DNA from 2 places in the Paenibacillus sp. PDC88 genome. Region 1 is predicted to be linked to the other one. Evidence: riboswitches for the same ligand, from Rfam matches in the RefSeq annotation. Region 1 holds a riboswitch; the other holds the start of a gene.
The links. Region 1 has a riboswitch for glycine ahead of sdaAB (L-serine ammonia-lyase, iron-sulfur-dependent subunit beta). Riboswitches for the same ligand answer to the same signal wherever they lie in the genome.
Positions count from the first base shown of each region.

Region 2: it holds a riboswitch for glycine, as region 1 does, so the genes downstream of both, gcvT (glycine cleavage system aminomethyltransferase GcvT) here and sdaAB (L-serine ammonia-lyase, iron-sulfur-dependent subunit beta) in region 1, are expected to answer to the same signal.

Region 1 is NZ_FNNT01000005.1:304,523-309,200, forward strand. It holds gene sdaAA (L-serine ammonia-lyase, iron-sulfur-dependent, subunit alpha) at 1-889, opposite strand, end outside; gene sdaAB (L-serine ammonia-lyase, iron-sulfur-dependent subunit beta) at 879-1,574, opposite strand; glycine riboswitch at 1,773-1,885, opposite strand; gene BLW49_RS17255 (MFS transporter) at 2,145-3,389, opposite strand; gene pstB (phosphate ABC transporter ATP-binding protein PstB) at 3,580-4,338, opposite strand; gene pstA (phosphate ABC transporter permease PstA) at 4,378-4,678, opposite strand, start outside.
Region 2 is NZ_FNNT01000004.1:83,593-88,270, forward strand. It holds gene gcvPA (aminomethyl-transferring glycine dehydrogenase subunit GcvPA) at 1-439, opposite strand, end outside; gene gcvT (glycine cleavage system aminomethyltransferase GcvT) at 439-1,572, opposite strand; glycine riboswitch at 1,867-2,009, opposite strand; gene gcvH (glycine cleavage system protein GcvH) at 2,245-2,637, shown strand; gene BLW49_RS13725 (hypothetical protein) at 2,819-3,331, opposite strand; gene BLW49_RS13730 (cysteine-rich CWC family protein) at 3,439-3,663, opposite strand; gene BLW49_RS13735 (hypothetical protein) at 3,720-4,334, opposite strand; gene BLW49_RS13740 (endonuclease MutS2) at 4,541-4,678, opposite strand, start outside.

The sequences.
Region 1 (4,678 bases):
TGGTTTTTTCCTTCTTCGTGTCTGCCAGCTGTTTCGTCAGCTTCTTGCCCGTTGGCGTCTGTGCAAGTCCGCCCTGTGCGGTCTCCCGATGCCGACTCGGCATTGCGCTCCCCACCTCAAGCATGACGTCGATGACTTCGTCAGAAGGAATCGCGCTTCGCACCCCTGCGAGGGCCATATCTGCAGCTGCAAGCGCTGTAACTGCCCCCAATCCGTTTCGTACAATACACGGAATCTCAACCAGCCCTGCCACCGGATCGCAGATCAATCCAAGTGTATTTTTCAGAGCTAAGCCGACCGCGTGCACGACCTGCTCCGGTGTTCCGCCTCGCAGCTCAACCATTGCCCCTGCTGCCATCCCGATCGCTGATCCGACTTCTGCCTGACATCCTCCCTCGGCACCCGATATGAAGGAATTGTTGGCAATGACATAACCAATGGCCCCAGCAGAGAATAAGCCATTAACCATATGCTCATCTTCCCAGCCAAAACGCTCCTGTGCACTTACGAATACACCGGGAATGATGCCTGCCGAACCCGCCGTAGGCGTTGCCACAATTCTTCCCATGGAAGCATTCACTTCCGACACACCAAGCGCATAGGCCATAGCAAGTGTAGAGGCGTCACCCGAGCAGCTCTGATTGTTCTGCAAATAATGGCGGACCCGCTGGCCGTCTCCACCCGTCAGTCCACTGCGCGAGGTTGTATCCTCGTTCATCCCTTTATTCACAGCCTGCTTCATGACCTGATAGTAATCCGACATCTGCCTCACAACCTCAGCCTCTGGTGTTCCGGTCTCCTTCACCTGTTCTTCAATCATCAGCTCAGCTAGTGTCTTGCCTTCTGCCGTACAGATTGCATTCAGATCCTTTAAGTGCTTAAACCGCATCCGTATCGTCCCCCTTCTTCAAATCAATGACCTTGATATCATAAATATGAGGCAGAGACTTCAGCCTGATGAGCACGTCAGAGGCCGGTATCGTGTCTGTCTCCATCGCTGTCAGTGCTTCCCCATCCCGGCCCTTACGATCGACCTGCATGAAGCCAATGTTAACACCGGACTCACTTATCGCAGATGTTACCGAAGCGATGACTCCGGCTTTGTCCGAGTGTCTCAATACCACCGCAGGAAAATCACCTGTCAGCTGCACACGAAAATCATCCAATAAAGAGACGGTAACGTTTCCTCCACCAATAGAGGCTCCCACCATCGTACAAGCCCGTTCGCCTGCAGACAGCTCAAATTTGACGGTATTCGGATGTGCCGCCGGAAGACCACTCGTGACAAACTCATATTCCATTCCCAGCTTCTCAGCCCATTCCTCTGCATTCGGTATCCGCTCATCATCGGTAGCCATATTCATCAGTCCACTGATCAGCGCCAGATCTGTTCCATGTCCGGTATAAGTGTCGGCAAATGAGCCGTATAATATCATTTTTGCTTTTTCTGGTCTCGTTCCAAGCCACTGCCTGGCGATACGCCCAAGTCTAACAGCCCCTGCAGTATGGGAGCTGGACGGTCCCGTCATTGCCGGTCCGATAATTGAGAATACATCCTTGAACCTTGTCATCATAACTCCCCATTTCGTATTGTTCTATCTTATATTGTGCAGAAATATCCGTTCTTCCACGCAAAAAAGGACAGAGTAAGGGTGTAATCCCCTCTCTCTGTCCTGGTACCTGAAAGTTTCGTCAGAAGTGGCCGGCGCATCGAAATCCGCCCTCACTCTCACTTACCCCTTTGGCGGCGCATCGGCTCTCTCCAGAGTTGCGTCGAATCAAGGTTCTTCTACCTGAGAGATTCTGCTGTATAAGCCGGGTGCTTATCAGCTTGCTCCTTCGGTGTCCCGTGGTTTCCCCACGCGATCTCTCCCATTGATCTTCATCCGCTGTTCTATTCATTTTGAACTTATTTGAAATTATAAATTTACTATAAACAGATTAATCGATAAGCTGACCGCATGTCAACAAAAGTAACGAAGAGGCCTGGTATAGAAATGAGTTGCGTTATATTTCCTTACACAGCAGTATTGAATTCAGATAATATTCACTCTTGTTCTGATCATATATTATGCGCATTCTTTCTAATTCGCTTATACTTCTACCCCTGTTAATGCCATTGCATACGCTCATGTTAGTCTGTCCTACAATCTAATCTGTGACTTGTCTTCATCGAAATAGCCGCCTCTCGAACGCTGAAGACTAATTAACCAGAGCAACAACGATAGAAGGACAAGCACGATCGATACTGTAAAATAGACGTAACGCAGCGACACGAGCTCGGCAATAACACCAAACGTTATAATAGCAGCTATCTGAAGCAGACTAACCATCAGGCCGAATATGCTTGTTACCCTGCCCATCATGGCTGCAGGAACATTATTTTGATAAAAGGTCGCCAGACCCGTATTGGAGAAAGACGAGAAAAAGCCCAGTAGGATGAAACCAGCTGCAGCCCATACGAATGAATTCGAGATGGAGAAGATCAGATACCCTGCAGATACAAGCAGCATTCCCCCTCCCAGCATATGTTTGACTGGAATCCATTTTGCTAAGATTGAATTCAGAAATGCTCCGGCGACACTTCCTGCTCCTGTCAGACTGACAATCAATCCGTATTCCAGCTCAGACATCTTAAGGGTACTGCGAATAAACACAACCTCCTGTGAGTCCAGCGCCATACCTAGCAGTAAAATAAAATGAAACAGGCTGTAGACAAATATGACATATGCGTTAGATCTACTGAACTTCATTACACCGCTCCAATCAGCTGCTATCATGCGATATGTTATCCTCTGTCCTGCCGCTTCTCCCTCTTGCACCTCTATAGGTAGCTTGGGGAGCAGCGATAACAAGAAGGCTGATATCAAGAAGGATGCTGCGTTAATATAGATCGCAATATCAGGCTTCATATATATGAGCAGCACCCCGGCAATGGCCGGACCCACCAGAAAAGCCCCCGAGGTCGTTAAACCCTGAAAAGCATTAAACTGCTTGCGTTCTGCTGCTGGTACAAGTCTAACGATATAGGTCATCGAAGCCGGTTGAAAAATAGAAGAGGCCATACTGTTAATCATCAGGCAGGCATAAATCATCCACAGCTCGGGCAGCAGCGGGAGGGCAGCTACAAATACAGTCCGGATCAAATCAGTAATGATCATAATCTGCCGCTGATTGTATCGATCCACCAAGCTTCCAGCCCAGAATTTCGTCAGTAGTGAGGCTGCTGGTGCAATGATCCATAATCCTGCAACGGCTGCAGGAGAACCCGTCATATTCAGAATCAACACGTTAATCGCAATGAGATAGACAAAATCTCCAATCCTGGAGATCCCGATACTTCCAAGCAGCAAGCCTTTTCGACGCCAATTGGCGAATGATTGCTCCATAAATAGTCCCTTTCAGGTTAGCATTGGATTGAAGAAGCTTATTTATACTTTTTCTATATTTATCCATTCAAACCCTCTCTCTAATAACCTGACTCAACGGACTACTATGCAAAAAGAGCACAGCCTCGGCTCATGAAGCCGTAAATAAGCTGTGCTCTTCTGAATATTATGAATACTCGATGATTTTGGATCAGCCGAAACGTCCCATAATATATTCTTGAGTCGATTGGTTCTCCGGATTGGAGAAGATTTTCTCGGTTACATCACGTTCCATGAGATTGCCCAGGAAGAAGTACGCTGTAAAATCGGAAATTCGTGCTGCCTGCTGCATGTTATGAGTAACAATAACGATACGCAGATCTTTCTTGAGCTCTGTAATCAGCTCTTCAATCTTACCTGTAGATACCGGGTCTAGTGCCGAGGCCGGCTCATCCAGCAGCAATATTTGCGGCTCGACCGACAGTGCGCGAGCGATGCATAGACGCTGCTGTTGTCCACCCGACAGTGCCAGGGCAGAATCGTTCAGCCGATCTTTAACCTCGTCCCACAGAGCGGCACGACGCAGGCTTTTCTCCACAATTTCGTCCAGATCCTTCTTCTTCTTCATACCACGGTATTTCGGACCAAATGCAATATTGTTATAGATCGATTTATGGAACGGGTTTGGCTTCTGCCACACCATTCCGATGTTCTGCCGAAGCTTGATAACATCTGTGCCTGGCGCATTCAAGTCTTTGCCGTCCATCCAGATATGACCTGTAACGCGAGCCCCTGCGATCTCATCATTCATTCGGTTCAAAGATCTCAGGAATGTGGATTTACCGCATCCAGAAGGACCGATCAAGGCCGTTACGGTATTCTTCGGGAACTCCATGCTGATTCCCTTCACCGCTTCTTTCTCGCCGTAAAAAACACTCAGATCCTCTGTGCTAAAAGGTTGTTGTGGCATTATTCAAAGTACCTCCCTATATACAAAAAGCCGATTCTACTAGTTCATACGCTTAGCTGCTGTCATCTTGCGATATACAACGCGTCCAAGCCAGCGCGCAAGCAGGTTAAAGATGAGAACAAGGATAACGAGCACAGCTGAAGCTCCTGCCGCAATCTCAACCGCATCAGGCGCAAGCTGCTCACTATTTACTTTCCATATATGCACGGCAAGTGTTTCTGCCGGACGCATCGGATTCAGCGGTGATCTTTCGCTGAACGGGTTCCAGTCCGTAAAGTCAAGCGGCGGACTACTCATACCGGCTGTATACATCAGGGCTGCCGCTTCACCGAAGATCCGT
Region 2 (4,678 bases), on a different contig from region 1:
TACCCGCCTCTGCAAAAGCGGTTGCTCCATCATACATACTCGCATTGGCGACAGCCATTCCGGTAAGCTCGCAAATATAGGATTGGAATTCAAAAATCGCCTGCAGCTCGCCTTGGCTGATCTCGGGCTGATAAGGCGTATAAGCGGTATAGAATTCGGAGCGGGAAATGACATGGTTAATGACAGAAGGTACATGATGGTCATAGATACCTGCGCCGAGAAAGCTTGCATGTGTATCTGCGTTCACATTGCGTCCGGCAAGACGGGTCATATGGCGTGTGAGTGCATATTCGTCCAGCTTGGATGAAACAGGGAGTTCGCCTTTAAAGCGGATTTCTTCAGGAATGTCGGAGAAGAGATCCTCTATCGTTTCAGCTCCGATTGCTGCCAGCATTTCCGCCTGATCTTGTTCCGTCATCGGAAGATAACGATTTGTCATTACGAATTCGCTCCTTTTGCCGCTTGGGCTGTAGGTTTTGGTCTTCTATAGAATGGGGTTTTGATCACTTCTGCCTTGAGGCGTTTGCCCCGGATTTCGACATCAACCGTGGTGCCTGGTTCTGTAAACCGGATATCCAGCAGTGCAAGACCCAGATTGCGTTTCAGGGTAGGCGACTGGGTACCTGTTGTTACCTCGCCGATTTGTTCTTCGTCAGCAAAGACCGGATAATGAGCTCGTGGAATACCGCGGTCTGTAATCTCTATTCCGACGAGCTTTCGGGTCAGGCCTTCTTCTTTTTGCTTCACCAGTGCATCCCGACCGATAAAGTCACCAGCTGCCAGCTTCACGAACATCCCTAGACCGGCTTCGAGCGGTGTAATCGTTGATGAGAGCTCCTGTCCATATAACGGAAGCTTAGCTTCAAATCGAAGTGTATCTCTCGCACCAAGCCCGATAGGAAGCAATCCTTCATCTTCGCCAGCGGACATAAGTGCAAGCCATACTTTCTGAGCGTCATCGGCACTGACATAAATTTCGAAGCCGTCCTCACCGGTATATCCTGTGCGTGAGAGAATAACGGTGCTTCCGCTCACTTCTGCTCCGTCGACAAAACGGAAAGAACCAAGTTCAGCAAGGTTCACATCTGTCACTTTAGATAATATAGCCTCTGCCTTTGGACCCTGCAGTGCCAGCAGAGCGGTTGCATTCGATTCATTCACCATCTGTACGTTCGCAGGCAGATGTTCTTGCAGCCATGTCCAATCCTTATCAATATTGGATGCATTCACTACAAGCATGAACAAATGCTCGCTGCGCTTATACACGAGCAAGTCGTCCACTACACCACCTGTGGGATAGCACATAAGTGTGTACTGTGCCTGACCAATTTCGAGCAGGGATATGTCATTTGTCAGCATTCCTTGCAGGAAGTTGGCTGCATTCTCGCCTTCTACTCGAAATTCGCCCATATGGGATACATCGAATAATCCGGCCTGCTGTCTAACAGCCTCATGCTCTTTCTGGATACCGCTGAAGGAAACCGGGAGCTCCCAGCCTCCAAAATCGATACAGCGTACATTTGGATATTGTTCATAAAGAGGGAAAAGCGGTGTTCTCAATAATTGGGACATAATTTTCACCTCGTCAAAAGCCGGCTTCCGGCTGTAGTTAAATAGAAGGAATGAAGAAGAATAATCATCAGGATAAATAATAGGAAAAGGGAAAAAGGGCGATTGGAAAAAGAAAAAGGACAGGCCAAAGAAAAATACACGCAAATAAAGCATGTGTTCTTCTTAGGCTCTGTCCTTGGTACCTGAGAGTTACCCCGTATGCAATGCTCACGAGTTTCCCCTTGGGTGATCCTTTTATTAACAACGTTCGCTTCTAGTAAGCAGGCGAACGGTTATGGATGCTCTCCAGAGTCGCGTCCGGTAAAAGTCCTTTTGCCTGAGAGATTCACCCTTTGCTTATCAATGGGCTTACTCCTTCGGCGTTACCATGCGGAAAATGTCCCTTGCTCAGAAGCTCAGAACAAGAATCCTGCGGTAATCTCTCCCTTTACGTTCAACCGCTTAACGAGCTAGAATGTTCGGAAATAGCGAACTCTTCCGCTCAATCTAACGCTTATACTACATTAATACGTGATTAAATCCGAAAAGTCAAGGAGTATATCCATAAAACATATTTTTTGTTAGCAATCTTGACATTGTGATAAGGATTGTTTTACGCTATGGGTGGAAAAAGGGCAGGAACCAGAGAAGAAACACAATTCTAACTTTTGAAAAAGCGAGGCTGACGAGATCATGAGCGAAGTAATTAACGGTTTGTTGTATAGTGAAGAGCATGAATGGGTTCAAACGTTAGAAGGAGATACGGTACGTATCGGAATTACTGAATTTGCTCAGCATCAGCTGGGAGATATTGTGTTTGTGGAGCTGCCTGAAGTAGGAACGGACATTAATAGTGATGATAGTATTGGTACGATTGAATCGGTTAAGACCGTATCTGATTTGTTTGCCCCAGTTAGCGGAACGATTATCAGTGTAAATGATAAGCTTCAAGACGAGCCGGAGCTTGTGAATGCTGCACCTTATAGCGATGGCTGGATGATTGAAGTGAAGCTGAGTGGAGATTACAAGGCTGCTCTTGCTAAACTGCTGGATGCAGATGCTTATCGTGCACATACTGAAGAGTAGAAGTTTGATTCGATTCTATAATATATGACGAAATTATTTAGATTGTTTGAGCTGATCTTCCTGTTTATAGGGGAGGTCAGCTCTTTTTATATGATGTCGTCTTATAACCTATAGTCATAACTAAACCTAGTTTTAGATTATTTGTGAAAAAAATGTTTCTCGTGGAACGAATCTCATGGGGTTAATTAATTTTGTAGAAGCCATCATGATCTTGCACGATGTGGACAGAAGCAGACCCCGCAGCTGAATTCGAGCGAAGAGCTCGGCTCGTTACCGTAATGGTAGTTTCTTTTACGGGTGGAGATGCAAGAGGGGACCAATAAATGATGCTGGCCTGCTTCACCTCAAGGGATGTTCCTGATGACCTCACCTGTGTGCCCGTCGAACCATCCATAACCAGTAATTTACCTGAAGAAGCTGTAACGGTTAGCGGAAATGAGGTGTTTTCTTCCCTTATTTCGATGGGGAATCCAGGAACGCTGCTCATCACCATAGCATATTTATCAAGCGGAAATGTAATTTGAAGCGGGCTGTATTGATCGGACTCTGACGAAATGCTTGTAGATGGAGATATAGCAGAAGGTACATTGGGCCACAGAATGAACGCAGAGGCGAGAAGGATGGATGAGACAGTAACATAAGTACTTTTGACTTTAGATGGTGAGTGTGTTCTCATTACTTGCGTCTTCGTCATGATAACCTCCCAGAAAGTTTAAGTATATATTCAATATAACGTTTACTTGCCGCAAAGGTTGTAACCAAAATAATTCATTGAATGCAATTTCAGATAGGCCAAGGGGTTCAGGCTTTATCCGTTCCCCTGGCATGAAACGCAATTACACAGGCTTCACACACACATGCCTTGCGTCTCTGCTCGTCCGGAATACGTGACAGCAGTTCCTGTGGAACAGACCGACTCATACACCAGCATTCCGTGTAAGGCTTCCCGGCTGCATAGGCACACTCATTAGACTTGTGGCACAAAGGGCAGAGGAGCGGATTGATTTCAATAGAGGATGAAGACATATTTCACCTGCTTTATGATAGGGTCATTGTTGATTATGGATGCAAAGCGTTAGATTCTATGATGAATGTGATCTGCTTGAATTGCGTTCTTGAATTTCAAAGAACAAAAAGCAAGCTAGGTTCAAGGCAAAAAACAAAATATTAAGCCAGATCTGATTCATATAGAGGATGTAAGAGATCAGAATCAAGAATATGAGCATTAGAGCAGTAACAATAGCATATTCAAATTTAAGCTTAAGTTTATCATATGGATAGCTGAATCCGAAGTTGTATTTATACATAAGCCAGGATATGATCAACAGCACAGCGCTGCTGTAGCTTTGTAACAGATAACCGCTGCGAACACTCTGCTCCAATACATCTGTATCTCCGTAAAGGATGATCAATAAGAGACTCTTGATAGCACCGTACAGGACTGTCACTAATATAGTGCGGAAGGCCGAAGGCAGCAAAGGAATTTTTACCACAACGGTGAAGAATAGGGTCAAAATGATAATGGTAATAACCGGCACCAGATTAGCGACATCCAGCTCACTCTGCAGAAAGTAGCTCTGTAAATTAACGAGCATAAGGACAAATAGGGCTCGCTTGGCATAATGGGCAGGATTAATCTTGAATAACATAATAATAAGGATGAAAAGTGCAAATGTCTCGAGTGATGAAAAAAGCATGAACGCTAGAAATTCCAGAATATTCTTCCCCCAGTAATATGTAAATATATGCAATACCCGAACAAAGCAGCTTGACCATAATAATATGTGCTTAACTGTGAAGTAAAGTATTTTTTTATGGAAATATTAAAGATGGACGAGGAAGAGACATTCCCCGTCCATCTTTGTTTATTCATTTGCATCATATCACTTATTCAATGGCACACTTAAGACTCATCTCTTGGCATTTCAATGGTGAGACCCGGAACATGCTTCTTGGACATTTGTTTTCGTTTTTTTCGATTCTCCTTGGTCTGGGATACAACGTCAAAATCATAGTCGTCCGGATATAGTTCCTTGCCTGC